DNA from 3 places in the Cupriavidus metallidurans CH34 genome. Region 2 is predicted to be linked to each of the others. Evidence: predicted binding sites of a transcription regulator. Region 2 holds the regulator's gene; each other region holds the start of a gene.
The links. Region 2 encodes LexA, which represses DNA repair genes until DNA is damaged. Its sites were predicted from a motif close to ACTGTATNNNNATACAGT; they were not measured.

Region 1 (10,111 bases), 1.7 Mb from region 2:
TCTTCCATTCCACCGAATCCGATACCCGAACGCGTGACAGATCGTTGCCCATGCCCGAATAGCCGGTCATGGCCACGCGCGATCCCTGTCCATACTGCAGGCCAAGCCGGTTGGTGCCATAGAGCACGCCCTTCTGCTCGTGCATGGCCGATGCCCACCATGCGCCGCCCGAGTTCTCGATTTCCTGCATGGCTTCCACGCGGGTGAAGCCTACCTGGACCGAACCCTTGTCATTGGTGCCGATCGGCGCCGATCGGACTGTGTGATAGCTGGGCAGCTTGGCGCCATTTAGTTCGTTACGTGCAGTGTATTGATAACTCAGCCCGAAATCGCCCACTTTGGCGTTGTCGACGCCGAAACGCATCGATGGCGAACTCGGCGGCAGCAGGCCCGACGACATCAGGAATGGATTGCTGTCGCGGCGGCCAGCCCAGACGCTGGCTTCCTGCAGCATGGGTGTTCCCGAGAGGCCGCTGACGGAGGTATAGAAGTTCTGCACCAGCGCGTAAGGGTCCACCGCCGCGGCATTGCCGTTGACCGATGTCGTATCGGTGCCCTTGGCCTGCGCGACGAGCTGGACCTGCGTGCCGCCTCCCATATCCATCAGAGACTCGCGAATCTTGACCTCGCCCGAGCTGGTGCAGGCAAGCCCCCTGCCAAAGCCGGCCGAAGGCGTGCCACCGCCGGCGCAGGCGTGTTGCAGGCCTGACCGGTCCTCTACGGCCGCACGGCCGCTATAGCCGAGTTGCCAAACGGAATCCCCGGCCAGATTGTCTGCCGGCAATTGCGAGCGCAGGACCGGCGGCACGTCGGAAGGGGTTGGCGCGGATGCGGGGTCGCCGGTCCCTTCGCCTTGCGGCGCAGCGGCCTGCGCGGGGAACTCTCCCAGGCGGCGCGGGAACAGGACGAGTGGCGGAGGTGGTGGCGGCGGCGGCGCCAGCGAGTCGGGCGGGCCGACGAAATCCGGATCGACGGCATTTGTCGCTTCGACGGGCTTCGAGCTATCCGGGGGCGTTGCTGCTTCCGGGGAAGTTGTCGCGTTAACGGGCGGCGAGGCCTCGGGCGGACTGGCCGCCTCGGCGGGCTTGGCAGCTGCATCCGTCGGCGCAGACGACAGAATCAGGTCGCCAAGCGGATCGGCCGAGACTGCTGGTGCGGCAACTGGTTCAGGAACTGCCGCCGCAGGCTCCAGGGACGCCATCACCGAGGCCTTGGGCGACACCGTGCTCTCCGCGATGAACGGTGGCGGGGCGACGGAACTGCCGGTATGCGCGCACGCACCCAGTCCCCACGCGGCCAGTACGGCAAACGTGAGGCGACGACGGGCAAGCAGACGATGGGGGCGCAAAGCAGATAGCAGCATGACAACGGCGAAACCGGCTTGGCACGAACACCGGAACAAGGGCTCAGGTTTTATCAGGTGAACTGTTGGACTACAAGGCGGGTTACAAAATCCGCCGAAATGCTCGACTTCCCACATTGCGAAAGGCCGCGGGCCGGTCCGGCCATGCCCTGCGCACCGTTTCCGAACATGCCGGTTATCCGTTGCAGAAGTGCGAATTCCTAGCGAAAACCCCCATTCTGATGGGGCTCCGTGCCCAAAACGCCACCGCTATAATCGACCGGCCTGTCTTTCCGACAACACATCCGGATTCCCGACAGTTCTGCATACATACATATCAATAACGAGGAGATGTCCATGGAACGTCGTTCCTTCCTGTTGAAAGCGTCCGCCGTGGCCGCCACCGGAGCGCTCGCCGCTTGCGGCAAGGAAGAAAAGCCCGCCGCGCCGGCAGCATCGGCCAGCGCCCCAGCCGCCCCTGCTGTCATCGGCAGCAACCCGGCAGTGGAATGGCGGATGGCGTCGAGCTTTCCGAAGTCGCTGGACACTATCTATGGCGGTGGCGAACTGCTGGCGCAACGTGTGAAGGAACTGACGGACGGCAAGTTCAATATCAAGGTATTTGCCGCAGGTGAAATCGTGCCGGGCCTGCAGGTGCTGGACGCCGTGCAGAACCAGACCGTGCAGATCGGCCATACCGCCGGCTATTACTACTTCGGCAAGAACCCGACGCTGTGCTTCGACACGACGATTCCGTTCGGCCTGACCGCGCGCCAGCAGAACGCCTGGATGCTGCAGGGTAACGGCATGAAACTGATGCGCGAGTTCTTTAAGGAATACAACGTCGTCAACTTCCTCGGCGGCAACACCAATGCGCAGATGGGTGGCTGGTTCCGCAAGGAAATCAAGAGCGTGGCGGATCTGCAGGGTTTGAAGTACCGCATCGCCGGGTTTGCTGGCGTGGTGCTGTCGCGCCTGGGCGTGGTGCCGCAGCAGATCGCCGGTGGCGATATCTACCCGGCGCTGGAAAAGGGCACGATCGACGCAGCCGAATGGGTGGGCCCGTACGACGACGAGAAGCTCGGCTTCTACAAGGTGGCGCCGTACTACTACTACCCGGGATGGTGGGAAGGCAGCGCTCAGCTCTCGTTCTATGCGTCGGCACCCGAGTTCGAGAAGCTGCCCGCGCTGTACAAGCGCGCGCTGGAAACGGCCACCATCGAGGCCCACACGAACATGATGGCGAAGTACGACACCGTGAACCCGCAGGCGCTGGCCCGTCTGCTGGAAAACGGCGTGAAGCTGCGTCCGTTCTCGAAGGAAATCATGGAAGCCTGCTTCAAGGCCACCCAGGAAGCCTACGCGGACGAAAGCGCCAAGAACCCGTCGTTCAAGAAGATCTTCGACGACTGGCGCGTGTTCCGTAACAACGAAGCCGCGTGGTTCAACGTGGCCGAGCAGGCATTCTCGCAGTTCAGCTTCGCCCGCAAGCTGTAAGCCACAAACGCCCCTCTCCCGCGCGGAGAGGGGCGAGTGGAGAGGGCCGGCACTTTATCCGCTTGCCACGCCCGAAAGGCGCTCACACGCGCTTTCTCCCGCCCCGGTAGAATCCGCCCACAACCGGACATCTACCCGGGACATTTCCCCATGCAACTCGGCATCTTCTACGCGCTGCTCGCGTACATCATCTGGGGCCTGCTGCCCCTCTACATCAAATCCCTGCACGGCGTTGCGCCGCTGGAAATCCTGCTGCATCGCATGGTGTGGTCGCTCGTGTTTCTCGGGGCGATCCTGCTGTGGCGCCGGCATTTCGGCTGGCTTCGCGAGGTGGCGGCCAACCCACGCCTGGTGCTCAATTTCGGAGCCAGCGCGGCCCTGCTCTGCTGCAACTGGTTCCTTTATATCTGGGCCGTTTCCGCCGATCGGGTGGTCGACGCCAGCCTGGGCTACTTCATCAATCCCCTGTTCAGCGTGCTGCTTGGCGTGTTGCTGCTGCACGAGCGGCTGCGCCCCGTGCAATGGCTATCGATCGCGATTGCCGCGGCCGGGGTGATCTGGCTCACGGTGACGGCTGGGCAGTTGCCGTGGATCGCGCTCGGTTTGGCGGCATCGTTCGGCGGCTATGGACTGTTGCGCAAGACCGGTGCCCTGGGGGCGCTGGAAGGGTTGTCACTGGAAACACTACTGCTGTTTCCGTTTGCCGCCGCCGCGCTCGCCTTTCTGTTTCTGACGGGTCAGGACACCACGCGCGCCGCAGCACCGGGTACGCAGGTGCTGCTGGTGATGGCGGGTCCGATTACCGCCGTGCCGCTGCTGTTCTTCGCGGCAGGCGCACGGCGCATTCCGCTGTCGCTGCTCGGGCTGCTGCAGTACGCCGGCCCGACACTGCAACTGGCGCTCGGCATCTGGCTGTACCACGAGCCGTTTCCGCCGCAAAAGCAGATTGGCTATGCGCTGATCTGGGTATCTCTGGCTATCTACGCTGCTGAAGGCCTGCTTGTCAGCAAACTGCTGCAGCGGAAAATTATTAGCGTTAAGAATGAAGTCAGCGAAAGCACATAAAGATCAATCTATTAAGTAAATAATTTGCGGGAGAGCCAGCTGACAGGCCCTCCGCAAAATCCGGGCGCGGCACTATACTGTACGTTTATACAGTACACGATTTTCCCCTTCGTCCATGTCCTCATCCGCACGGCGCATCGCCCATCTCGACATGGATGCCTTCTATGCGTCCGTCGAACTGTTGCGCTACCCGGATCTGCGCGGCCAGGCCGTCGTGATCGGGGGCGGTCGCAACGCCGTGCCCGAGGACCTGCCCGACGGCACGCGCCGTTATGCGCGTCTGCGCGATTACGCCGGACGCGGCGTCGTGACCACGTCCACCTACGAGGCCCGCGCGCTTGGCGTGTTTTCCGCCATGGGGATGATGAAGGCCGCCAAGCTGGCACCCGACGCGATCCTGTTGCCGACGGACTTCGACGCCTACCGGCGTTACTCCGGGTTGTTCAAGGCTGCAGTCAGATCATTCACCGAACAAATAGAAGACCGGGGAATCGACGAGATATATATCGATCTGACTGATATTGATGGTGAGGCACGCGATGTGGCGGCCCGTATCAAGGCCGCCGTGAACGCCGCCACCGGGCTGACCTGTTCGATCTGCGTGGCGCCAAACAAGCTGTTGGCCAAGATCGGTTCCGAACTCGACAAGCCAGACGGCCTGACGATCCTGACGCCGGCCGATATCCCGACACGAATCTGGCCGCTGGCAGCCCGCAAGGTCAATGGCATCGGCCCCAAGGCGGCGGAGAAGCTGGCGGCTATCGGCATCGAGACCGTGGGGCAACTGGCGGAGGCCGACATCGCGCTGCTGCAGGCCCATTTCGGCCGCAATTACGCAAGCTGGCTGGCCGAAGTGGCGAATGGGCGCGACGAGCGGCAGGTCGTGGTCAGCTCCGAACCCAAGTCGATGAGCCGCGAAACCACGTTCGAGCGTGATCTGCATCCGCGCGGCGATCGTCCGGTACTGTCCGAGCAATTCACCCGGCTTTGCATGCGCGTGGCCGAAGATCTGCGGCGCAAGGGCTACGTGGGGCGCACCGTCGGCATCAAGCTGCGTTTCGACGACTTCCACACCGTTACGCGCGACCTGACGCTGACCGCCCACACCGCGGACGGCGCGACGATCCGGCATGGCGCCACCGAGTGCCTCAAGCGTATCCCGCTGGAACGACGCATCCGGCTGCTCGGCGTACGCGTCAGCGCGCTGATCCCGGCCGCCGATCAGGGCGATGACCCCGCGCCGGTCCAGGAGGAATTGCGCTTCGATGCCGAGCCGGATTCCCCGGTTTTCCGTTGAAGCGGGCTTGAATCCCCTGTGTCATACGGGCCTATCTATGTCCCGGTAGAATCGGCGGCCATGACATCCGCCACCGCCCAACGCGCCGACGCCCCTGCCGCCTGGATCACTCCCCTCCTGGCCACCGCGTGCGGCATGATCGTCGCCAACCTCTACTACGCCCAGCCACTGGTTGGTCCGATCGCGCGGGCGCTCGAGCTTTCTCCCGAGATCGCCGGCCTGATCGTCACGCTGATCCAGATCGGCTATTGCGTGGGCCTGCTGCTGCTGGTGCCCTTGGGCGATATCGTCGAGAACCGCAAGCTTGTACTGGCGCTGATCGCCGGCTGTGCGGTGGCATTGGTCGCGGCAGCGCTGGCTACGCACGCGAGCGTCTTCCTGATCGCTGGCTGCGCGATAGGCCTGTGCTCGGTGGCTGTGCAGGTACTGGTGCCGTTCGCGGCACACCTCGCGCCCGAACATGCGCGCGGCCGGGCCGTCGGCAACGTGACCAGCGGCCTGCTGATGGGCATCATGCTGGCGCGCCCGGTATCGAGCCTGGTGGCGGACCTGTTCGGCTGGCATACGATCTTCGCCGCGTCGGCCGTGGCCATGGTGCTGCTTGGCGTGGTGCTGTCGCGCAAGCTGCCGCAGCGCCAGCCGGCGCCCGGCGTGAACTATGTCGAGATGCTTGGTTCGATGGGGCACCTGTTGCGCACGCAGCCGGTGCTGCGGCGGCGCGCGATGTATCAGGCGAGCATGTTCGGCGTATTCAGCCTGTTCTGGACCACCACGCCGCTGTACCTGGCCGGGCCCGCTTTCCATATGTCCCAGACCGGCATCGCCGTGTTCGCGCTCGTGGGCGTGGCCGGCGCGATTGCCGCGCCGATGGCCGGCCGCTATGCCGATCGTGGCCACAGCCGCCAGATGACTGCCATCGCACTGGCGCTGGGCGCAGGCTCCTTCCTGCTGAGCCGCATCGGCGTCGAAGGTTCGCTCATGTCACTGGCGGCCTTGACCGTCGCGGCCGTCGTGCTCGACTTTGCCGTGTCGGCCAACCTGGTGATCGGGCAGCGCGCGATCTTCTCTTTGTCCGCGGAACATCGCAGCCGCCTGAATGGGCTCTACATGGCCATCTTCTTCGTTGGCGGTGCGATCGGCTCGTCGGTTGGCGCATGGGCCTATGCGCGTGCCGGCTGGCCGCTGGCGAGCTGGATCGGCTTCGCCTTGCCGGCCATCGCCCTGCTCTATTTCCGAACCGAGCCTGCAAGCACCTGACAGCGGTTGAATCAGGCGCAAGACGTTCGTCTCCCGTGCACCAGACGTCGTCGTGTGCTCTACACTGTGCCAGCATATCGGTACCATCATTCCTGAATCCGTCGTCGCAGTACCCGCAAGATGCGGGCTTGCCGGAGACGTCCAATGGCATGGCACAAACTGCTTCCGCGGCCGCGCTGGCTGCCGCGCGCGGCACTGATATATCCGCAGCGCGTGGTGGTGGTGGGATTTGGCCTGGCGATGCTGCTGATGCTTGTCGTGGCGATGCGCGACCTTTACCTGCTGCGCGAGCGCGTCCTGATCCTGCATCAACACGATCTGGTGCTGCGCGCACTTGGCGCGGAAGCGGTTATCAATGCGGAACGGTTCAAGTTATCGTTCGTGCGCGATTACGCGCAGCAGCTTCTCGAACTCCAGCAGGGTACGAAAGCGTCCACTGACGGCGATATCGAACGTGCCTATGCGGCACGCAATGAACCTGTCTGGGAATTGCAGGTACCACTTGGCGACGCGCCGATCGTGGGGGTGTCGCCCCAGATCCTGAAAGGACTGCAAGGTTTCGAACGCCGCGACGAGGACCTGCGGGCGGATCTGCTGGCCGCGCGTCAGCTCAGCCATGTGCTGGGTGTCAGCCAGCGCAGCGACCGTCCCGATGGCACGGTGACGTTCATCTCGAGCAACGGCTTTTACGTGACATATCCCGCGTTGCCACCGGACAGGGCTCCTGCCCTGATCAAACGCTTCAGCGGGATCGACTATTACCGCAGCCTGCTTCCCGATCGCGACCCCAGCCACGAGATGCGCTGGGCACAGGTCTACACGCAGTTCGAAAGCACGCAGCTGCGCACGACACTGAGCGTGCCGGTCTACGTCGCGCAACGCTTCCGCGGCGTGGTGGCCGTGGACCTGGAGATTCGCCGTCTGCGTGACCTGATTGGCTTGCCGGAGATCCTGGGGTCTCATCGCTACCTGCTGGACCGTAATGGCAATGTAATCGTCTCGAGTCAGACCGGAGGCAAGACCAATTTGCGCTGGCCTGACGATTTCGCCGGGGACCTCCGCAATACACCCGTGTCGGACCTCATCTCGCAAGGCACGGGCATGCGGCACGTCAACGGCCAGTATGTGTACTTCCAGCGCGTGGGCAATGCCGGCAACTGGCTAATGGTGGACACGCTCGACGAATACGATGTCTATGCGACAGTGGCCCGGCGCCTCAGCTTGCCATTGCTGACGATCTGGTTCCTGCTGCCTGTGCTGATGTATGTCACGCTGCGTGTGGTGACGCTGCTGTTTGACCACTATCTGGCCGCCGGCAGGAAACTCCAGCAGATGGCTGAAACCGATCCCTTGACGCAACTGGCCAACCGGCGCCGCTTTAGCGAACAGTTCAAAAAGGAAACGGCCCGCCGGCAGCGCGATGGCACGCCGCTGGCCATGCTGATGCTCGACATTGACTACTTCAAGCGCGTGAACGACAAATGGGGCCACGCCAGCGGCGATTGCGTGCTCATGGCGATGGCGGACCTGATGCGCAAGCACTTGCGCGAGATTGACTTTCCCGCCCGCCTTGGCGGCGAGGAATTCGCGGTACTGCTCCCGGGCGCGTCGTCGGATGAAGCCGTGGCGGCGGCCGAGCGCCTGCGCCTGGCCGTGGAAGCCGCGTTCGTCGAGGCGGCACCCGACGCGCCGCAGCCCGACACGGGCGACGGACGCATCCGCTTCACCGTGTCTATTGGTGTTGCAGAAGCCGGGACCGACGGATGCCAGACACTCGACGCCATGCTGGCAGTGGCCGACCGCCGGCTCTATGTCGCCAAGGAAGCGGGGCGTAATCGGGTATGCGCGACGGATGCGCCGGTCGGAAGTGCGGCGGTGCCATCGATGCAGCGACAAGGCAACTCATGACCAGCTCCTTGCGCGGGGATACGGCAAGTGCGCCCCGCGCAAATCCATTGCGCATTTCAACTCAGCGCACGAGAAATGCGATGTCGTCGGCGGTGATGACCGACACCGGAATACCCTTGCGACGCTGAAACAGGATGTGTTGCTGAACGCGGCTACGTTGCTCGGCGAAGACTGCGGGTTCGATCGCCAGGCCGCTGCGCGCGTAGTGCTGCACCAGCAGCTTGTAGGCGCGATGGCGGATCTGGAGCGTCTCGTTGTCCGCCCGCAGGCGCTGCCATTCGTCGGGGCTCAGGTCAAGCGTGTGATTGAGTTCGTCGACCGTGCGGGAATGCAAATCGCGATAGAGATCGCGTTCGGCTTCCATGCGGTGCAGTTCGTCACGCAGCGCGGTGATCTTGCGCTGGAGCTTGAGCGACTGGCTGACGGCCGCCTGCATGCCCTTGGCCGCTTCCAGTGCCTGGTTGGCCGCCGCCATGGTGCTTTTCCACAGGCCGCGATCGCTTGCCGCGCCGAGTTCCGGCACCCAGCCGTCCGACGCCTTGATTATCGTATCCATCTTGACCCCAGTAACACCCATTGAAACTTCTGTTTTGTTGGCCGATTCGCATCGTCGTGCGTCGGTCCGGATCGTTCTTGTCATTGCTCCGTCCGTGCGGCAGGCAACTGAAATCCATCGTAGTGAGATGTATGTCGGCCGCCAAGTCAAAGATGTTTAGATCAGATTTCCCCCCAGCCGGCGATGCCGAAATGCGACAGCGGCAATGACCTGCGACGGCAGACAAAGCAAACAACACCACGTAAACCCCAACACATTTGCTGACGTTTTGACAGGCATTTGACAGTTTCGGCCATCTAGAATTCGGGCCATGATCGCCGATGTCCATGCCTTCGGCAGTCTGGCCAAATACATCGTGGCCGTTCTCTCAGTACAACCACAACATTCCAATAAAGACAGGAGACAGCATTGATGAATCGCTCGTTCGCCCGTTTCACGCACGCCTTCGTCGCCTCCGCGACGCTGGCCGCCGCCGTGGTGGCCGCTCCGGCCTACGCTGTGGACTCCCTCAAGGTCATGATCGGCGCCAACCCCGGCGGCGGTTTCGACCAGACCGGCCGCACCATCGGCGCGGCAATGGTGGCAGCTGGCGCGGCCAAGAGCGCCTCCTATGACAACAAGGGCGGCGCGGGCGGCACCATCGGCCTGACCCAGTTCGTCAACACCGACAAGGGCAACCCGAACGCGCTGATCGTGACCGGCGCCGTGATGGTCGGCGCGATCGAGACGAACCACCCGCCGGTGACCCTGAAGAACGCCACGCCGATCGCGCGCCTGTTCGCGGACACGATGGTGCTGACGGTGCCGGCCAGCTCGCCGATCAAGTCGATCAAGGACCTGACCACGCAGCTGAAGGCCAATCCGGGCAGCGTGAGCTGGGGCGGCGGTTCGAAGGGTTCGATCGACCACATCCTGGCTGGCCTGATCGCCAAGGAAGCTGGCGTGGACCCGAAGAAGATCAACTATGTGCCGTTCCAGGGCGGTGGTGAAGCCTCGGCATCGATCCTGGGCGGCCACGTGACCGTCGGTATCGCTGGCGTGTCCGAGTTCCTGCCGTTCATCAAGACCGGCAAGATGCGCGCGCTGGCCGTGACGTCGAAGGATCGCACCGCCGATATCCCGACGCTCAAGGAGCAAGGCATCAACGTCGAGATCTACAACTGGCGCGGTGTTTATGGCGCGCCTGGCA
Region 2 (10,111 bases):
TCACGTCGGCCGGCTTGGTCGCCGAAATCAGACGGGCAATGCTCTGAAAGATCAGCCGATGGTCGAAACGATAGAAATCCGCCTCAGAAATGAAGTCGGCAATCCGGTCCCAGGCGGCGTTATCCAGCAGCAACCCGCCAAGTACCGATTGCTCGGCCTCGATGGAATGCGGTGGAACCTTGAGACTGTCTAGTTGGGGATCTGCGGCGGGCGCGTTCATGGGGGGCAATTATAGCGGCGCTGAAGGCCGCGCAAACAAAAAAGGCAGGAGCGCGGCTCCTGCCTTTCTGTGCATCGCGTACGCCAAACCGAACTGGCGCACTGCTTCGCGGGGTACGGCTTAGACGTGCTCGCCCAGAACGGCCACGGTCACATCTACCACCACGTCGGTGTGCAGAGCAACGCTGACCGGGTGGTCGCCAACAACCTTCAGCGGGCCGGACGGCATGCGAACCTGAGCCTTCTCCAGCTTGAAGCCTTGGCCAGCCAGGGCTTCAGCGATGTCAGCGTTGGTCACCGAACCGAACAGACGGCCGTCCACACCCGACTTCTGGGTGATCTGGACGGTCAGGCCATTCAGCTTCTCGCCTTCGGCTTGAGCGGCAGCCAGCTTTTCGGCGGCAACCTTTTCCAGCTCGGCGCGCTTCACCTCGAATTCGGCGATGGCGCTTTGCGTCGCGCGGCGTGCGCGCTTGGTCGGGATCAGGAAGTTACGAGCGTAACCGTCCTTCACGCGAACGATGTCACCCAGGCTACCCAGGTTGATGACTTTTTCCAGCAGAATGACTTGCATCGTGTATTTCTCCTTGCGGTCCTGGGACTATCAGTTCTTGTGCAGGTCGGTGTACGGCATCAGCGCCAGGAAGCGAGCGCGCTTGATGGCCGTATCCAGCTGACGCTGATAGTGAGCCTTGGTACCGGTCAGGCGAGCCGGCGTGATCTTGCCGTTGTCGCCGATGAAGTCCTTCAGCGTGTCCAGATCCTTGTAGTCGATCTGTTCGACGCCTGCCACGGTGAAGCGGCAGAAGCGCTTGCGCTTGAACAGCGGGTTCTGTTGCTGAAAGCGCTTCTTGTTCTTGTTGTCACGTTTGACGAATGCCATGATTCAATCCTTTTCGAATGCTTTACATCGAGTGATGTGAAAGACCAGTGTCCTGCTGTTGCGGTGCTTGCGGGCCAGAAAGCCTTCGCAATCGAGCAGCGTATCGAGCGGAAACCGCTCAAGCTGCTGGCCAACGGCGCCAATGCCCATGGCCACGATTGCGAACTCCACCTGCCGGGGCGTTTCCGCCTCCAGTGTCTCGCCGGCATGCTGCAGAATGCAGTTGACGACGGGCACTCCAGCCGGCGTATAGCGCAGCGCCTCTCGCTCGACGAGCGTGGCGGTCAGCCGAAGCTGGTTCACCGCAACAATGCAGTCCGCTCTCAGGCGGGCTGGCCTTCCGTGGTCGTTTGCGCGGCCTTGCGGGCTTCTTCGCGCTGCACTTCCTTCATCATCGGCGAAGGAGCAGTCTCGGCCTTCTTGGTCTGAACGATCAGGTGACGCAGCACAGCGTCGTTGAACTTGAACGCGTGTTCGAGTTCAGCCAGCGTGTCCTTGCCGCATTCGATGTTCAGGCAAACGTAGTGAGCCTTGGCCAGCTTCTGGATCATGTAGGCCATTTGACGACGGCCCCAGTCTTCCACGCGGTGAATCTGGCCGTTTTGCGACGTGACGAGCTGCTTGTAACGCTCGATCATCGCCGGCACTTGTTCGCTCTGGTCCGGATGGACGATAAATACGATTTCGTAATGACGCATTGACGCTCCTTTTGGGATGAGCCACCCGGGCGTCACGTCCGGTGCGGCAAGGTTGAGTAGCCCGCGAGTATAGCCCGGAAAGGGGCCTTCCCGCAAGGATTCGGCACCCGGCCTGTCTCAGTACCGCTCGAAGAGCGCCTGAAGCCGGGCCGCATCGCGCCCCAGCGAAGGGTCGCCGGCCAACGCCAGCAGCAGCAGCACGCGCGCTTTGTAGGGATTGAGGTCGCCCGCCGAGACAAATACGCCACCTGCCGGTCGCGGCGGTGCGGGGATTGCCACATGACCAGCACCGGTACGCGAGCTTCGAGCCACCGCAACGCCACATGCCGCAGCATCGACCAGCGCGGCCGTCAGCGTTTCGTGCACGGAACCGTTGCCGGCCGCGGCCACGACAAACCCGAGCACGCCGGCGGCCACCATCGCATCGATACCCACCCTCCCCGGCTGCGCGTAGCTGGCGACGATCTCCACCAACGGCCATGCAGCGGGCACCGGCAAGCGCGGCGCCTGATCAGGACCCGGGGTGCGCGAGAAATGGACATAGGTGTCCTGCACAAAACCCAGCGGACCGGCAACTGGCGAATGGAAAGCATCGACAGCCGACGTATGCGCCTTGACGACATCACGCGCGGCATGAATCTGCTGATTCAGCACCACGAGCGCACCTTTGCCAACTGCCACCGGGCTTGCCGCCACGCGCACCGCATCGAGCAGGTTCAGCGGCCCGTCAGCGGAAAGCGACGTCGATGGGCGCATGGCCGCCGTCATCACGACAGGCAACGGGCAAGCCTGTGTCAGATGCAGGAACATCGCCGTCTCTTCCAGCGTGTCAGTGCCATGTGTGATCACGATCCCGGCGACATCGTCCTGCGCGGACCAATACCCGATTCGCGCGGCAAGCATCCGCCAGAGATCGAACATCATGTCCTTGCTGTCCACCTGCGCCACCTGCTCCGCCTCGACTCGCGCCACATCGGCCAGCGCGGGCACTGCCTGTACAAGTTGCGATACGGGCACTGTCGCAGCCTGATAGTGCGCGCTACTGGCAGGATTTGCGGACGAACCGGCGATGGTGCCACCAGTCGCGAGCACAACGATACGAGGCAGGAGTACGGACATGGACGGGGTTGACGGAGCTTGTAGGCGGGCCGATTGTAACTGCGCGAACGCCTGGCCGAACCCGTGACAAACCCGTGGGCCTCACCCCACAGAACTACTCGTGTTGAGCCGGCTGCGCAAAATGTGCTTGCACTTCACCCGATACTGTATAAAATCACAGCATACTGTTTAAACATACAGTGCTTCGGCACAAGACCTGCGACCCATGGCGACCCTGACACCCCGGCAGCAGCAGATTTTCGACCTGATCCGCGACACGATCCGCAACACGGGCTTTCCGCCCACTCGTGCCGAGATCGCCGCCGAATTCGGCTTCTCCTCCCCCAATTCGGCCGAGGAACACCTGCGGGCTCTGGCGCGCAAGGGTGTGATCGAGTTGACACCGGGAGCGTCGCGAGGCATTCGCCTGAAGGTGACGCGCAGCGACTCTGAACGACCCGATCAGTTTTCGTTACCGATGCCGGGCGTGCTGCAATTGACATTGCCATTAGTCGGTCGCGTCGCAGCTGGCAGCCCGATCCTGGCTGCCGAGCATATCGACCGGCAGTATCAAGTCGATGCCTCTGTCTTTGACGAGCGCCCCGACTATCTACTCCGCGTTCGCGGCCTGAGCATGCGCGACGCGGGCATTCTGGATGGCGACCTGCTTGCCGTGAAGAAAGCCAGCGAAGCCGCGAACGGCAAGGTTGTCGTCGCCCGCCTGGGCGATGACGTCACCGTCAAACGCTTGAAGAAACGCGGCGACACGATCGAGTTGATCGCCGAAAACCCTGACTTCCAGAACATCGTCCTGCATGCAGGACGTGACGAGTTCTCCCTGGAGGGTATCGCAGTTGGCCTGATCAGATCTTCAGGCTTCTGACTCTCCGGACCCAGGCAGCTGGCCACCTGCCCCGGTCACCCGCTTTTGCTTTGCCAACGCCGCCCCGTCCTTTACGGACGACGGGTGCGGACTTCTGCTGAACGCAAATTACGAGGTGTTGCCATGCTGCAATCCGAATCCGTCGCATCCCGCCGTCCGGTCAAGCCGGTCCCCTTCCGCCAGATCAAGGGCGTTCGCGTCTACCAGGGCACCCATCGCCGCACCATGGTCGGCAATATGGCCGCCATCTGCCGAATGCTCGAGCTTGCGGAACCGTCCTCGAAAACTCTTGACTGAGGCAGCCCGTTCTCTGCTGTCACCATGCACTGCAGCGTATTGCATGTACCGGCGATGATGGACCCGGGACCCGACGCTAATCGGGACCCGACCATCATCAATCTGACTCGACATCAATCGGCCAGCGGCGCACCGAACCAATCGGAGGCGAGGTCTGCCTCAAAGGCAGCCAGCCAGGTCGCAGCCCCACCGGCGCCTCCTTTGTATTTCTGTAACTGGCCGCCGACCACGCGTTCGACAGTCACCATATCCGCAGCGCTCTCCCCCGGATTGAGCACGTTCGCAACCGCGAATTCGAAATCGTCTGGGACGAATCCGTGCCTGGCGCAAATGGACTCCAAAGCCTCCCGCACATCGGGAGAGAGTTCGTGAAATCTGAGCGTCATGCTCTCCTCCGTAGCATCTGCAATTCCTGATCTTTACAGATTACTTGCCCGATTTCGCGACGTCGCGCATTTTCCTGGCCATTCGTAGTTCTTTGGGCCAATGAAAATTTCTCGCTCTCCGGCTAGGGTAACAACCGAGAACGTCGATCGTGGCGGAAAGCGCCAACCCGGCATGGTTTTGCCCCATTCGATCCGACGATGACGAAAGGTTGAAGCCTTTCGTCCCTCCCACACCCCTATACCGCTCAGCACCTTCAGGAGATGCACGATGGCCAAGCACGATACGTCAAGGCTCGCCAGCCTGTCGCCTTTCGAACTCAAGGACGAACTCATCAAGTTGGCAGGAAGCGTATCGAATCGCCTGATGCTAAATGCCGGCCGAGGTAATCCGAATTTTCTGGCAACCATCCCGCGACATGGCTTCTGGCAGCTCGGCCAGTTCGCCATGATCGAATCGGAAAGGTCATTTTCGTATTTGCCAGAAGGTGTCGGCGGTTTTCCGCGACGCGCAGGTATCGAGGAGCGGTTCGACCTTTATGCCCGCGTGCACAAGGACGTTCCTGGCGTCAAATTCCTGACCGGCGCCGTATCGTATGTGCGCGACCAGCTTGGTCTGGATGGCGGTGATTTCCTGTACGAAATGTGCGAAGGGATCCTGGCCTGTAACTATCCTGTTCCCGACCGGATGCTCCGACTGAGCGAGAAGATCGTCAAGCAGTACATCCGCAAGGAAATGATTGGCGCGCATCCGTTCCTGGGCGATTTCGACCTGTACGCAGTAGAAGGCGGAACCGCCGCGATGACGTACCTCTTCAATTCGCTGAAGGTCAATCATCTGCTCAATCCCGGTGACACGATCGCACTGGGAATGCCGATCTTCACGCCGTATATCGAAATTCCGGAACTGGCCGAATACCACCTGACAGAAGTTTCGATCGATGCCGATCCCGCAGGTGGATGGCAGTACCCGAAGAAGGAACTCGACAAGCTGCGAGATCCCAAGGTTAAGGCGTTTTTCCTGGTGAACCCCAGCAATCCGCCTTCCGTAAAAATGAGCGATGAAAGCCTGAAATACATCGCCAGCATCGTTGAAGAACGCCCAGATCTGATTCTCCTGACGGACGATGTGTACGGTACCTTCGCCGACAATTTCGTCTCGCTGTTTGCGATGTGCCCCAAGAACACGCTCCTGGTGTACTCGTACTCCAAGTACTTCGGCGCCACCGGCTGGCGCCTCGGCGTTATTGCCACGCACAAGTCGAATCTTTTCGACGAGCAACTGGCGAACCTCCCCAAGAATATTCAGAAGGATCTGAACAAGCGCTATTCCTCCATTACCACCGAACCAGAGAAGCTGCCCTTTATCGACCGAGTGGTTGCCGACAGCCGCACGGTGGCACTGAACCATACCGCCGGTCTTTCTACGCCGCAGCAGGTGCAGATGGTGCTGTTCTCCCTGTTCTCGCTGATGGATTCCGCCGACCACTACAAGCAGACCATGAAGCGGCTGATTAGAAGCCGCAAGGCCGCGCTCTATCGCGGCATGGGCGTTGCGCCGGAAGCCGTCGATGAGAACGTGGTCGACTACTACACGCTGCTCGACGTCGAACAAATGAGCCGCGAAGTCGGCGCCGATTTCGTCAAATGGTTGCTCGAATCGATTCAGCCGCATGAGCTCCTATTCAGACTCGCCGAGGAAGCCGGCGTGGTCCTGTTGCCTGGCGGTGGCTTCGGCACCCGTCACCCCTCTGGTCGCGTTTCGCTCGCCAACCTGAATGAAGAGGACTACGTGAAGATCGGGCGCTCGGTGCGCAAGCTGCGCGACGAGTATCTGGCGCGATACCAGGAGTCCGGCGGCAAGACACAGAAGCCGAAAAAGAAGTAACCCGGTCGCGGCAAGGCAGTTCTGACTAATCAGTCTACAAATACAGGAGTAGGCTATGACCTGGTTTGTCTCCACCCTCAAGGCGTACCCCGAGATCGCGATTTTTCTCGCACTGGGAATCGGCTACTGGGTAGGCGGGAAGAGCTACAAGGGGTTCAGCCTGGGCGCCGTAACGTCGACACTGCTGGTGGCGATCGTCATCGGCATCCTCGGCGTGAAGATCTCCGCGAACGTGAAATCCGTCTTTTTCCTGATGTTTCTGTTTGCGGTGGGCTATGGCGTCGGCCCGCAGTTCGTTCGCGGCATTGCGAAGGATGGCATCCCTCAAGCCATATTTGCTGCGATAGTCTCGGTGCTGTGTCTCGCCGCACCCATCGTTGCGGCGATGGTCGCCGGCTACGATCTCGGGTCGGCTGCCGGATTATTTGCGGGTTCGCAGACAATCTCGGCGTCCATGGGCCTCGCCACTGATGCCATCAATCGCCTGGGCCGATCTCCGGAAGAAACCAAACAGCTTCTGGACGGCATGCCGATCGCCTATGCGGTCACGTATATCTTCGGTACGGTCGGCTCGGCAATTATCCTGGCGCAAATTGGCCCCAAACTGCTTGGCATCGACCTTGTAGCTGCCTGCAAGGATTATGAGCAGCAACTTGGAGCCGGAGCAGACGGAGAAGGCACCGAATGGCATGAGTTTGAACTGCGAGCCTACGCGCTGGCCCCCCACAGCCCATACATCGGCAAGTCCGTAGCCGAACTGGAGGCCAGCACGGCCGAAGGCGTACGTGCCTTTATCGAACGCATTCGCCGAGGTGGCAAGATTATCGAGGCACAACTCGATACCGTTCTGGAGCCTGGCGATATCGTCGCAATAGGCGGAAAGCGCGATCAACTGATTGCCAGACTGGGACCAAGCGGCCGTGAAGTGGAAGACTCAGAGCTGCTCAATGTGCAGACGGAGGGTGTGGACATCTATATCACCAACAAGGAGGTTGATGGCCACACACTGCAGGAGATGGCTCGGTGGCCCGGTGCGCGTGGGATTTTCCTGAAGAAGATCAAGCGCGGACCGACGGAAACGGTCATCCCCGTACTGCCGAAAACCAAGCTCTACCGCGGTGACGTCATCACGGTGGTCGGCCGCACGCAGGACATCAATGCGACAGCGAAACATGTCGGGTATATCGACCGCCCGACAACGGTGACCGACGTGGCATTCGTGTCGCTGGCGATTACCGTCGGCGCATTGATCGGTGCCGTCGTGATCAACGTCAGCGGCATTCCCCTGACGATTTCCACGGCAGGCGGCGCGCTAATCGCAGGTATTATCTTCGGTTGGTACCGGGCCATTCACCCGACTTTCGGACGCATACCTGAGCCAACTCTTTGGTTCATGAATTCGGTTGGCCTCAATGTGTTCATTGCGGTCGTCGGTATTTCCGCGGGCCCTGGCTTTATTGCCGGCCTGCAGAAACTCGGCGTCAGCCTCTTCCTCTGGGGTATTTTCGCCACATCGATACCGCTAATCATCGGCATGTACCTGGCCAAGTACGTATTTCGCTTTCATCCGGCGCTCGTACTTGGAGTCTGTGCCGGCGCGCGCACAACCACTGCTGCGCTCGGCATGATCTGCGAGACCGCGAAAAGCCAAGTGCCAGGCCTTGGCTATACCGTGACCTACGCTGTGGGTAACACCCTGCTGACAATCTGGGGGATGGTCGTCATCATGATTCTTTCATGAGCGTTTGCGCCGCTCAGCTGCACTTGGGTGGCGCAATCCGGCTTCAAGGGATTGAAGCGATCAAATCGACCGACTGGTTATCCAAGCCCGGTCTTGGCTGGGGCATCGAGTTGAGGCTCGATGCCCCAATCGCCATGTAGATACCAATCTTCGCCGAGCAATTCGGCGGGATGCTGTGTGCGGCTTGAGCCATTGCCACAGCCCATTGCATCGGTCGAACAGAATTTGTCGCACCCCCAGCACACGCGCTCAGGGTGTGCGGGATGCAGGGGAAACTTCTTAGCCATGACAAGCGAGAGACGCTGTTGTCTGATGGCTTGATAGTAGCCCTGGCGAATCTGGGCGAACGACTGATTCCGGGAATGCTTGATCCAACGCAAGCGCGCCTATCCCTCGCCCACAAGAAGCTTTGCCGAAATGCAAAACAGCGCCCGGAGGCGCTGTTTTGACGACAATTCTTTGGGGTGGCTGATGGGACTCGAACCCACGACGACAGGAATCACAATCCTGGACTCTACCAACTGAGCTACAGCCACCGTAGAGATTCTTCGCTGCCGACGTTGCCGCTCAGCGAAGAACAAGACTATACATGCCTTTTGATTCTGTGGCTAGTATCACGCACAAAAAATTCGACAACGCTCCCAGATGGCTTTATCGACTTCCCTGCCACCTTGCCTCCAGCAGCACAGCTTCCTTGATGGCGGCGATTGTCTCTGCCTCGGTCGGACACAAGGCCAGTAGTCGCTTCGACTTGCCGTTAAGTACATCTCTCTGTAGCGCCCTGCCCGATTCGGCCGAAGTCCCCGCGTGCCAGCAGTAACGCGCCGTCCATTTCCCGTCCTGTAGTTGCTCGACTACCCATATCACCCGGCAGCCCTCGAAAACCTCACCGAACGGCTCTTCTGATCCCATTCTGAACCTCCAGGATTCGCTTCCGGACGCACTCACGGCACTTGCATGCGCAAACGCTCTTGCGAGCGACCGGCCAACCCCTACTCTTCTATTCCTCCACTGAGACCACGCCAGACATCGTCGTGGTTCAGCCCGAGCGTCACTCTCATGACACCGGTCGGCATCCTAGCATGGTGGCAGCGCCTGCTCATCAGTTCTATCACCCGAGAATCCCCCACAACCGACAAGCACGCGCGCCGAATTTCTTGAGCTTGGATTGATTGCAATCCGCACTGGTAATGTGAACTGCCTGCCCCACCAATGCAGGGTACAACCTGAAGGCGGTGCTGATAGATACTCTTTCGCGAGGGACATTGACCCCCCTCGACATTCCCGTCAGGCGACCCTCAAACAAGCGTCGCCTGTTTTTTTACCAGGCAAGGCTTATTGGAATAATTCGTTACCGACCGATTATATTGTTTCCGCCCGATAGATACGGAACTCTTTCACCACATGCGCGTCGAAGCGCTGTGTCCGAAAAGCATCTTCACAGGTATGGAGACAAAAAAAGAGCCCGCAGCGCGGACTCTCAATTTGCGATCTCAATGCCCTGAAGGCGCTTTCAATGTAGTCGCTGTATGTAGCGCACACTATCCGGGCAAACCCAAGGGTCGAGATGTGACGAAACAGGCCCAACAAGAAAAAACAGCCCGCACAAGGCGGGCTGGAAAATCAGTTGAAGAAAGCCCTGTATTCGAGGGCAGGCACAGTTTAAGAACATGAGGCGCCACTGGCGAATTAGGGGAATCCCTTTGCCGGCGCGGGTTTCGGACGGCCCGACAGGCGCAAACGCCTCAGCAGCATACATTTGCGCCCGGTCGCATGGAACGAGCGTTCGTTTTTAGAACCTTTCCTCGACATGCAGAAATCTGACTGACATCAAATTACGCCGCTTCCTGGAGCCCCGGACGAAGGTGTGAGCGCGCCTCCTCGAACAGGGCATCCACATCTGCTCGGGAGCGCGCTGCGTTCATTCGACGGGCATCGGAAAGCACACGACGCCAACCACGGCCACCATAGATTCCGCGATGGAGGCCAAGCATATGGCGCGTTGCAGCCCCCATATAGCC
Region 3 (10,111 bases), 1.9 Mb from region 2:
GGGCTGGCGCTGATCAACGGGACATCGGCCATGACCGGGGTGTCGTGCCTGTTGCTGGAGACGCTGCGCGCGCAGGTCCAGCAGGCCGAGATCATCGCGGCGCTGGCGCTCGAAGGACTATCCGCCTCGGCCGATGCCTTCATGGCCCATGGGCACGACATCGCCAAACCGCATCCGGGACAGATCCGCTCGGCGGCGAACATGCGCGCGCTGCTGGCCGATTCGGCACGGCTCTCCGGACATGGCGAACTGTCCGCCGAGATGAAGACACGCGCGGGCGAGGCCAAGAACACCGGCACTGGCGTGTTCATCCAGAAGGCCTACACGCTGCGCTGCATTCCGCAGGTGCTTGGCGCGGTGCGCGATACGCTCGACCATTGCGCCACCGTGGTCGAGCGCGAACTGAATTCATCGAATGACAATCCGCTGTTCTTCGAAGACGGCGAGCTGTTCCACGGCGGCAACTTCCACGGCCAGCAGGTGGCATTCGCAATGGACTTCCTGGCCATCGCCGCCACGCAACTGGGCGTGGTGTCGGAGCGCCGCCTGAACCGCCTGCTGAGCCCGCATCTGAACAACAATCTGCCGGCGTTCCTGGCGGCGGCGAACGAGGGGTTGTCGTGCGGGTTTGCCGGGGCACAGTATCCGGCCACGGCGTTGATTGCCGAGAACCGCACGATCTGCAGCCCGGCGAGCATCCAGAGTGTGCCGTCGAACGGCGACAACCAGGATGTGGTCAGCATGGGGCTGATCGCTGCCCGCAATGCCCGCCGCATTCTCGACAATAACCAGTACATCCTCGCGCTGGAGTTGCTGGCGTCATGTCAGGCCGCCGAACTCGCGGGCGCGGTCGAGCAACTGGCGCCGGCAGGCCGCGCCGTGTTCGCGTTCGTGCGGGAGCGCGTGCCGTTCCTGTCGATCGATCGCTATATGACCGACGACATCGAGGCTATGGCGGCGCTGCTCCGTCAGGGCGCGCTGGTTGAGGTCGTGCGTGGCGCGGGCATCGAACTGGCCTGACGAACTCTGGCGGTAACTTTCGGTAACTAGCGGTTTCCTACTTCCACATGCCGCGCATTCGGCTGGCGAGGTCTACCTGCGGTAGCGAGGCCTTCGCCTGCTGGCCTTCCCCCGGCATCGGCGCGGGCGGCCACGAGCGGCTGTAGAAATTCGGCATCACGCGGTTCGGCAGGAAGCGCGTGCGCGATGCGTAGACGTGGCGATCGCCAAAGCCGACCTGGTTGTGCACGTAGAAGCGTTGTGGCACGACGATGTCGAGGTGGTCGCGCGCGCGCGTCATCGCCACGTACAGCAGGCGGCGCTCTTCCTCGATTTCCTCGGTGGTGCCGGTGGCAAGATCGGATGGCATGCAGCCATCGACCGCATTGAGCACGTACACGGCCTTCCACTCCTGCCCCTTGGCCGAATGGATCGTCGACAGAATCAGGTAGTCCTCGTCGCGCGAGGGCACGCCGGATTCGTCGCTCGACGCGCTGGGCGGGTCGAGCGTGAGTTCGGTGAGGAAGCGTTCCCGCGACGCATAGGTGGCCGCGATGCGCTCGATCTGCTGCAGGTCCGCCTGCCGCGCGGCGGCATCGTCGTGCATCCGTTCGAGGTGCGGCATGTACCAGGCGATCACCTGTTCGAATTCAGATGGCCAGGGCGAGGTCGGCGCCATCAGCGCACGCGCCAGCGTCACCAGTTCATCCCAGGCGGGCGCGGCGGCGGGGGGCGGCTCGAAGGCTTCGAGCGCGATCAACGGTTCGGTGGCGGCTTCCAGTCCTTCGAGCACGCGCGCGGCCGTTTTCGGGCCGATGCCGGGCAGCAACTGCAGCGTGCGGAATCCGGCCATGCGGTCGCGTGGATTTTCCAGCCAGCGCACCACGGCCATCACGTCCTTGACGTGCGTCGACTCCAGAAACTTCAGTCCGCCGAACTTCACGAACGGGATATTGCGCCGGGCCAACTCGATCTCGACCTGGGCGCTGTGGTCGGCCGCGCGGAACAGCACCGCCTGCTGCGTCAGCGACAAGCCAGCCTCGCGCCGCGCCAGTACCTGCTCGACGACGAAGCGCGCCTGCTCGGCCTCGTCGTTGACCACCACCACGCCGGGCTTCTCCGCCGATTCGCGCAGGGACCAGAGATCCTTGGTGAAGCGTTCGGCCGCAAGGCCAATCACGGCATTGGCGGCGCCGAGGATCGGCTGCGTCGAGCGATAGTTCTGCGACAGCGTGACCTGCTCGGCCGGCGGCGAGAACTGTGTCGGGAAATCGAGGATATTGCGCACGGTGGCGCCGCGGAATGCGTAGATCGACTGCGCGTCATCGCCCACCACGGTCAGGCCGCGCCCTTGCGGCTTGAGCGCCAGCAGGATCGACGCCTGCAACGCGTTGGTGTCCTGGTACTCGTCGACCAGCACGTGGTCGAAGCGCGCGCCCATGTCCTGCGCCAGTGCGGGCTCGGTCATCGCCTGCGCCCAGTAGAGCAGCAGGTCGTCGTAGTCGAGCACCTGCTGCTTCTGCTTGGCTTCCACGTAGGCGGCGAACAGGCCCTTGAGCGCGTCCGCCCACATCGCGTAGCGCGGGAACTGCGTCTTCAGCACAACCTCGAGCGGCAACTGCGTGTTGACCACGCGTGAATAGATCGCGAGGCAGGTTTCCTTGCGCGGAAAGCGTGAGGTCTGCTCGGATAGTCCGAGGTCATGGCGTACCACGTGCATCAGGTCGGCCGCATCGCCGCGGTCGCTGATGGTGAAGGTCGGAGCAAGCCCGAGCGTTTCGGCGTACTCGCGCAGCAGGCGGGCGCCGATGGCGTGGAACGTGCCTGACCACTGCAGCGCGGCGCGCCCCGCGCCGGTCTGGATGCCGAGTGCCTGGTCGACGATGCGCTCGACACGGCGGCCCATTTCGGAGGCGGCGCGGCGCGAGAACGTCAGCAGCAGGATGCGGCGCGGATCTGCGCCGTTCACGACCAGATGCGCCACCCGATGCGCGAGCGTGTTGGTCTTGCCAGAGCCCGCGCCGGCAATGATCAGCAGCGGCGCGTCACCGTCGTACTCCACCGCCGCGCGCTGTTCCGGATTCAGCCGGGAAAGATAGGCGGGGGCGTCGGTGACCTCGGTGTCGGGCGACTCGGCAGCGGCTTCAGGGGCAAGTTCCGGTAACACGTCAGGGCAGGCAGTCGGATGGATGCGATGAGAAAAATCTGGCGCTCACTGTATATCCATACAGCCCTGACAGGCAAGCCGGATGCCCGACGATGTGAGCCGGGCAATAAAAAAGGTGCCGCATGGGCACCTTTTCGTTGGGTTTGGCGTTGTTCAGGCCGCGTTGGCCAGTGCGCCGTCGAGCAGCTTGTGCAGGGCGTCCCACTCAGGCTCGCCCACGTAGCGCTTGAGAATCTTGCCGTTCTTGTCCACCACGAAGGTCGTCGGCGTGAGCTGGACGTTGCCGAAGGCCTTGGCCGCCGCGCCGTCGGCGTCCATCGCCACCTTGAATGGCAGTTCACGGGTCTTGGCGTAGTTCATCACGTACATCGGCGGGTCGTAGTTCATCGCCACCGCCACGAAGTCCAGCCCCTTGTCCTTGAACTGCTTGTAGGTGCTGACCATCTGAGGCATTTCCTTGACGCACGTGGCGCAGCTTGTGGCCCAGAAGTTGATCAGGTAGACCTTGCCCTTCAGGTCGCCAGTGCTGAGCTTTTCGCCCGAAAGTAGCGTGAAGGTGGCGTCGGGGACCGTATTCGCGGGCGTCATGGCGCGGTAGCCGAAGAAGCCGAGCAGCGCGACGATGACAACGGCTACAGCGATCGGCCAGCGCTTCTTGCTCGAAGGTGTGGCAGGGGTGGCGGAATTCGACATGGGGTTACGGTCCCGAGGGGAGGCCATCTACAGACAGCGGCTATTCTACTGCCGCTGTTAGCCGGCAGTGGCAAGCCGGATCAAATGCGCACTATCTGCGGCATTCCGCCGCATTTTCTGGTGATTGACTACTTGGACGCCGCCAGCCCTTCGGTGAGCTTGGCACGTGCCGTATCCACGGCTTGTTCGAGGTAAGCGCCGTAGAAGTCCGGCTGCAGGCCGCGCAGCGGGCTGGCCAGGTTGCGGCCGTTGCGATCCAGGAACAGGACGGTCGGGGCCACCGTGATGTTGTGGGCGCGTGCCCATTGTTTTGCGGTGGTCATGGTGCCGTCGGCGTCGCGCAGCGGCGTGTCGGCCGTCATGTCGAGCTCGCGCGCGGTGATCTCGCCGGCGGCTGCCTGTGGCGCCAGATAGTTGCGGCGGGCGGTCTCGCAATACGTGCAGCCGGGCAAGCTGACCAGCACGACCAGCGGCCCGCCCTGTTTCGCGGCGTCGGCGGATTGGGCGGCGATGTCGGTGACGGGCGGCAGATGGCTTGCCGCCATCGACACGGCCGGGCCCACCAGCAGCAACAGCGCGGCGAGACCATGCAGAACGGTGCGAAGCAGGGGCGAGCGGGGCGTCATGCTGGGGCGTCGGTGGGTATTCGTGAGAACTTGGTGAAGACGTCGCCGCATTTGATTTCGTGCGCATCTGGTGCGAACGTGCGCGGCTTCCCGGATAATACCGGCTTGCGCCAGATTGCGCCGACATCCCCCATGCGCCGCCCCAGCCCCCGACCTGCCCCTCGCGTTCCCCTGCTGATTGCCATCGTGCTGCTGGCCCTGGCCGGCTGCTCGCCGCGCTATGACTGGCGCACCATCGTCTCGAACGAAGGGCAGTATGCGGCGCTATATCCGGACAAGCCGACCAGCGCCGCGCGCGATGTGGCGATCGCCGGGCGCCAGTTGCCGATGCGCATGGAGGCAGCCCGGATCGACAACACGTTGTTCGCCGTCGGCGTGGTTTCCCTTCCCGCCGACGATGCGGGGCTACGGCGTGAGGCGCTGGCGTCGATGCAGGCCGGACTGGTAGGCAACCTTGGTGCGCATCCCGACAGCCCCGCGCGCTCGCGTCCGGTCACGGTCATGTCGGCGGGGCAGCCCCCCGTCGCGCTGGACGGCGTGGAGGTGACCGTCGCTGGCATATCGCCCCAGGACAAATCACCGCGCCGACTGACCGCGCGGCTGGTGGCGTCCGGCTCGCGTGTCTATCAGGCAGTGGTGCTCGAGGCCGGCGATGCGGCGAAGGATGCGCGCCAGGCCGAGCAGGTCGAGCAGTTCCTCACCGGTTTTCACCCGTTCTAAATCCGTTCCAAGTCTTTCAGGTAGTCAATCAAGGAGTTCGTCATGCGTTGGGAAGTCTGGCTGGCCTATTTTGCCGCGTGCTGGGTGATCGCTGTCTCGCCCGGTTCGGGCGCCGTGCTGTCGATGAGCCACGGCCTGTCATACGGCCTGAAGAAGACGTCGACGACGATTCTGGGCCTGCAGACCGGCCTGGTGATCATCCTGCTGATCGCAGGCGGTGGACTTGGCGCACTGCTGCTGGCGTCCGAAGAAGCATTCCTGGTGGTCAAGACGATTGGCGCGATGTATCTGATCTACCTGGGTATCCAGCAGTGGCGTGCCAAGGTTGAGACGAACCCGCAGAACAGCGAGGACAAGACGGTGCGCGTGACCATCATGAGCCGGCGCCGGCGCTTCGCCACGGGGCTGCTGACGAACGTCACCAACCCCAAGGGCATCATCTTCATGGTGGCCGTGCTGCCGCAGTTCATCGACCCGACGCATGCGCTCGGGCTGCAACTGGCTATCCTGGCGGCGACGATGTGCTTTGTGGACCTGATCGTGATGCACGGCTATGCGCTACTGGCGTCGCGCATGCAGGGCCTGTTCCGCAACGCGCGTGCCGTGCGCTGGCAAAACCGCTTCTTCGGCAGCGTGCTGGTGGCCGTGGGCACCGCGCTGTTCTTTGTCCGGCGTCATCACGCCTGAGCGTTGATGGCGAGGGCGGGTGGCGCGCAGTCGACAGGTTTGCTTCAATAGGGAGTGATCAGGAATCTATGGAGAACCCCGATGCCTGCCGTCGCCCACCTGCAAACCACGTATCGCGCCCATCGGGAGCCTCCACCGGGTGAGCCGACGCCGCCCGGCTTCCCCGCCGACCAGCCGCCGATCGAGGAACCGCCACCGCCACCGGTGGAGCCACCGGTTTGAGTGGAAGCTGAAAATGACGAGGCCCGCGTTTGCGGGCCTCGTCATTTTTTCTTAGGCGGTTCGCAGCACGCGCCGGTACTGAATCGCCTCGGCCACGTGGCCGGCTGTCAGAACCTCCGCGCCATCCAGGTCCGCGATCGTTCTGGCTACCTTGAGCACCCGGAAGTACGCGCGCGCCGACCATCCCAGCTTCTGCATCGCGTCGCGCAGCAGCGTTCGGGCCTCGTTGTCGAGTGGGCAGTGTGTCTCGATCGCGCGACCAGCTAGTTCGCTGTTCGGCGTGCCCTGTCGTGTCAATTGACGTTCGCGTGCGACGACGGCGCGGGCGCGCACGGTCTGGCTCGGCTCGCCTGGCTGTCCATCGAACATTTCCTGCTGGCTCTGGGCGGGCACTTCGATCTGCAGGTCCACGCGATCGAGCAGCGGGCCCGACAGGCGTGACTGGTAGCGCTGCACCTGATCCGGCGTGCAGCGGCACATGCGGGTGGGGTGTCCGAGGTAGCCGCAAGGGCAGGGATTCATCGCCGCCACGAACTGGAAGCGCGCCGGGAAATCGGCCTGCCCGGCGGCACGCGAGATCGTGATGCGGCCGGTTTCGAGCGGCTCGCGCAGGACTTCGAGCACGCGCCGTTCAAACTCGGGCAGTTCGTCGAGAAAGAGCACGCCGTGATGCGCCAGCGATATTTCTCCGGGGCGTGGCGAGGCGCCCCCGCCGACCAGGGCAGGCGCGCTGGCCGTATGGTGCGGGCTGCGGAACGGGCGATGGCCCCAGCGGGACGGGTGGAAGCCGCCCGAGGTCAGGCTCTGCACGGCCGCTGCCTCGAGCGCTTCGGCCTCGGTCATCGGCGGCAGCAGGGCAGGGAAGCGCTGGGCCAGCATCGATTTGCCGGTGCCGGGCGGGCCGACCAGCAGTACGGAGTGCTGACCCGCGGCGGCGATCTCCATGGCGCGTCGGGCTTGTGCCTGGCCGCGAACGTCGCGCATATCGGGGCCATCGGCGGATGCCTCAACCCGGGCTGGCGGCCGGGCGCGCGGCAGCGGCCGCTCGGGAAGCAGGCCGATGTGATGGCAGACGTCGCGCAGTGTCGCGCCGGCATGGACGATCACGGCTTCGACCAGGGCCGCTTCCGCGCCATTCTCGCTGGCGACGACGAAGGCGCGCGGCGGGCGATCCTCTGCTACGCGTCGGGCGTTGTCGCGGGCCAGTCCCATTGCCATCGCGAGCGCGCCGCGTACCGGGCGCAGATCTCCCGCCAGCGAAAGCTCGCCGGCGAACTCGAAGGCGTCGAGCGTATCGGCCTGCAACTGCCCGCTGGCCGCCAGGATGCCCAGCGCAATCGCCAGGTCGAAACGACCGGACTCCTTGGGCAGATCGGCGGGCGCCAGGTTGACCGTGATGCGCCGGTTGGGAAATTCGAACTCGCTGTTGAGCAGTGCCGCGCGCACGCGCTCGCGGCTCTCGCGGACTTCGGTATCGGCCAGCCCGACGATATTGAAGGCGGGCAACCCGTTCGCGAGGTGGATTTCGACGGAGACGGGCGGTGCCTCGATTCCAGTCAGGGCGCGGCTGCGCAGGACGGCTAGGCTCATATCTTTGCGGAAGTGTTAACGAAAAAGGCCACCGGGATCCGGTGGCCTTTCTGGCATTGAACGGGGTGCCGTGGACGCGGCGTCATGCTCCGCCGGTTGGCGTGCCGCCAACGCGGCGCTCGAGTTCTGCCACGCGGGCCTCAAGTTCCTCCAGTCGGGCGCGGGTGCGGGCCAGCACCTGCGACTGGACGTCGAATTCCTCGCGCGTGACCAGGTCAAGGCGCGCGAAGCCCTGCGTCATCATGCTGCGCACGTTTTTTTCGATGTCCTTGGCCGGCGAGTTGCGCAGCGCTTCGCTGACCTTGCTCTGCAGGTCGTTGAAGAGATCGGTCGGTTTCATGGTGGAACTCCTGTGGTGACCAATTTCGAATGATTCGGGTCAGGCCGGCGTGCGCATGGCGGGCGGCTGCGCCCCATTCACCATGTCTGCACCGTGGTGGGGCGTCGCATCGCGGCGCTCGGCGGGCATCCCTGTCGCGCAGATGCACTGCTCTGGGGCGTAGCGCCCCGGTGGGTGTCTGACACGCCGTGCCATGCCAGCCGTCGGGTGCTCGTACGCCAAGCACGCGGCACTTGACCTTGCATGACGCGGATTATGGCGCTTCGGCGGCCGCCATGAAAGCTCCGGCAACGCCAGCGCACATTTTTTAGCGGTTTTTCGATCCTTCGGGCGGCAAATACATGTCGCCCGGTATTGTCGTCAAAGTGGTTCGGACACCGCTTGTCGACGTTTTCTGACTGGGCAATCAACGCTGTCGCAGGGCGATGGCCATGAGCTGGCACGGGTGTTGCAGTACAGCAACCGGGAGCGTCCACACCATAACGCTGTGCACAAACAGCAGCCTCTCACCCTCGAGCCAGCGAAGAACCTAAAGGAAAAGGAGAAAAACCGATGAAGAAGTCGAGCCTCGCAGTCAGCGCCGCTGCGGCCCTGTTCAGCCTTGCCACCTCCGTTGCGTTCGCACAGAGCGCGCCGGAGGCGGCAGCGCCGGCAGCCGCACCCGCCGCCGAGCCGGCATCGCCCCACACGATCACGGCCAACGTGTCGCTGGTCTCTGACTACCGCTATCGCGGTCTCAGCCAGACCAACCGCCGTCCGGCCATCCAGGGCGGGTTCGACTATGCCCATGAGAGCGGCTTCTACATCGGCAACTGGAACTCCACCATCAGCTGGATCTCGGACGCCGACAAGAGCGTGTCGGCGCCGGTCGAGATGGACTTCTATGGTGGTTTCAAGAACACGTTCAAGATGAGCGACCTGGAGTTCAACTATGACGTCGGCGTGCTGCAGTACTTCTACCCGGGCGGCTACTCCAACCCGCGCCCGTACACCACCGAACTGTACGCGGGCATCGGCTATGGCCCGGTGTTCCTGAAGTACTCGCAGGCCGTGACCAACCTGTTCGGGATCGCCAACAGCCAGTACAGCAGCTACATCGACCTCGCCTTCAACTATCCGCTGAACGTGTGGGACCTGACGCTGAACGCGCACCTTGGCTACCAGAACGTCCAGCACAACAGCGCCGCTTCCTATCTGGACTGGAAGGTCGGCCTGACGAAGGACCTGGGCAAGGGCTTCGCGCTGGCGGTGGCCTACATCGGCACCAATGCGAAGGAGTCGTTCTACACGAACAGCTATAACCACAACGTGGGCAACAACACCGCGTGGGTCTCGCTTTCCAAGACTTTCTAATTGCGCGTCAGTCAGGGTGGGCCGAAGCTGGCCCGTCCAGAGGAGATAACCGATGAAACTCATCATTGCAGTCATCAAGCCGTTCAAGCTCGACGAGGTGCGCGAGGCGCTCTCCGATGTGGGCGTGTCCGGGATCACCGTGACCGAGGTCAAGGGCTTCGGCCGGCAGAAAGGCCACACGGAGCTGTATCGCGGCGCCGAATACATCGTCGACTTCCTTCCCAAGGTGAAGATCGAGGTGGCGGTGCCCGACGAAGTGGTGGAGCGAGCCATCGAGGCCGTGGAGAAGTCGGCCCGCACCGGCAAGATCGGCGACGGCAAGATCTTCGTCGCACCCATAGAACAAGTCATTCGCATCCGCACCGGCGAGACCGGCGGCGATGCACTGTGACACGAGACACCCCCGGAAAGAGGTTAAGCAAATGAAAACCTGGTTCAAGCGAATCCTGACGGCCGGCGCGATGACGCTGGCGCTCGGCACGGCCGGTCTCGGCCTCTCCACCCACGCCGTGGCGCAGGACAAGCCCGCCGCGGAAGCATCGGCCGCGACGGCGTCCGCAACCCCCGCAGCCGCCGTTGCAGCACCGGCTGCGGCCACGCCTGCCGCGGCGCCCGCCGAAGCTGCCGCCGCGCCGGCTGCCCCGGTGCCCAACAAGGGCGACACGGCCTGGCTGCTGGTCTCCACCACATTCGTGATCCTGATGACGCTGCCGG

Region 1: dinB (DNA polymerase IV) is a predicted target of LexA. The motif match lies at 3,981-3,998, and genes of this name have one in related genera.
Region 3: RMET_RS01180 (ATP-dependent helicase) is a predicted target of LexA. The motif match lies at 3,214-3,231, and genes of this name have one in related genera.

The regions. Positions count from the first base shown of each region.
Region 1 covers NC_007973.1:3,839,342-3,849,452, forward strand. The annotation lists gene RMET_RS17790 (carbohydrate porin) at 1-1,363, opposite strand, end outside; gene RMET_RS17795 (TRAP transporter substrate-binding protein) at 1,700-2,839, shown strand; gene rarD (EamA family transporter RarD) at 2,990-3,904, shown strand; gene dinB (DNA polymerase IV) at 4,020-5,201, shown strand; gene RMET_RS17810 (MFS transporter) at 5,262-6,458, shown strand; gene RMET_RS17815 (cellulose biosynthesis regulator YedQ) at 6,603-8,366, shown strand; gene RMET_RS17820 (hypothetical protein) at 8,428-8,922, opposite strand; gene RMET_RS17825 (Bug family tripartite tricarboxylate transporter substrate binding protein) at 9,334-10,111, shown strand, end outside.
Region 2 covers NC_007973.1:2,152,134-2,162,244, forward strand. The annotation lists gene RMET_RS09900 (replicative DNA helicase) at 1-220, opposite strand, end outside; gene rplI (50S ribosomal protein L9) at 341-793, opposite strand; gene rpsR (30S ribosomal protein S18) at 824-1,102, opposite strand; gene priB (primosomal replication protein N) at 1,106-1,405, opposite strand; gene rpsF (30S ribosomal protein S6) at 1,426-1,800, opposite strand; gene RMET_RS09925 (asparaginase) at 1,918-2,919, opposite strand; gene lexA (transcriptional repressor LexA) at 3,125-3,781, shown strand; gene RMET_RS33945 (hypothetical protein) at 3,905-4,078, shown strand; gene RMET_RS09935 (hypothetical protein) at 4,192-4,464, opposite strand; gene RMET_RS09940 (bifunctional aspartate transaminase/aspartate 4-decarboxylase) at 4,733-6,349, shown strand; gene aspT (aspartate-alanine antiporter) at 6,405-8,090, shown strand; gene RMET_RS32195 (DUF3079 domain-containing protein) at 8,168-8,377, opposite strand; tRNA gene RMET_RS09950 (tRNA-His) at 8,551-8,626, opposite strand; gene RMET_RS34140 (hypothetical protein) at 8,742-9,002, opposite strand; gene dusA (tRNA dihydrouridine(20/20a) synthase DusA) at 9,926-10,111, opposite strand, start outside.
Region 3 covers NC_007973.1:247,055-257,165, forward strand. The annotation lists gene cmdF (tyrosine 2,3-aminomutase) at 1-1,020, shown strand, start outside; gene RMET_RS01180 (ATP-dependent helicase) at 1,058-3,166, opposite strand; gene RMET_RS01185 (TlpA disulfide reductase family protein) at 3,320-3,859, opposite strand; gene RMET_RS01190 (SoxW family protein) at 3,988-4,485, opposite strand; gene RMET_RS01195 (hypothetical protein) at 4,618-5,205, shown strand; gene RMET_RS01200 (LysE family transporter) at 5,248-5,892, shown strand; gene RMET_RS33475 (hypothetical protein) at 5,974-6,114, shown strand; gene RMET_RS01205 (YifB family Mg chelatase-like AAA ATPase) at 6,166-7,704, opposite strand; gene RMET_RS01210 (accessory factor UbiK family protein) at 7,787-8,044, opposite strand; gene RMET_RS01215 (TorF family putative porin) at 8,597-9,397, shown strand; gene RMET_RS01220 (P-II family nitrogen regulator) at 9,450-9,788, shown strand; gene RMET_RS01225 (ammonium transporter) at 9,820-10,111, shown strand, end outside.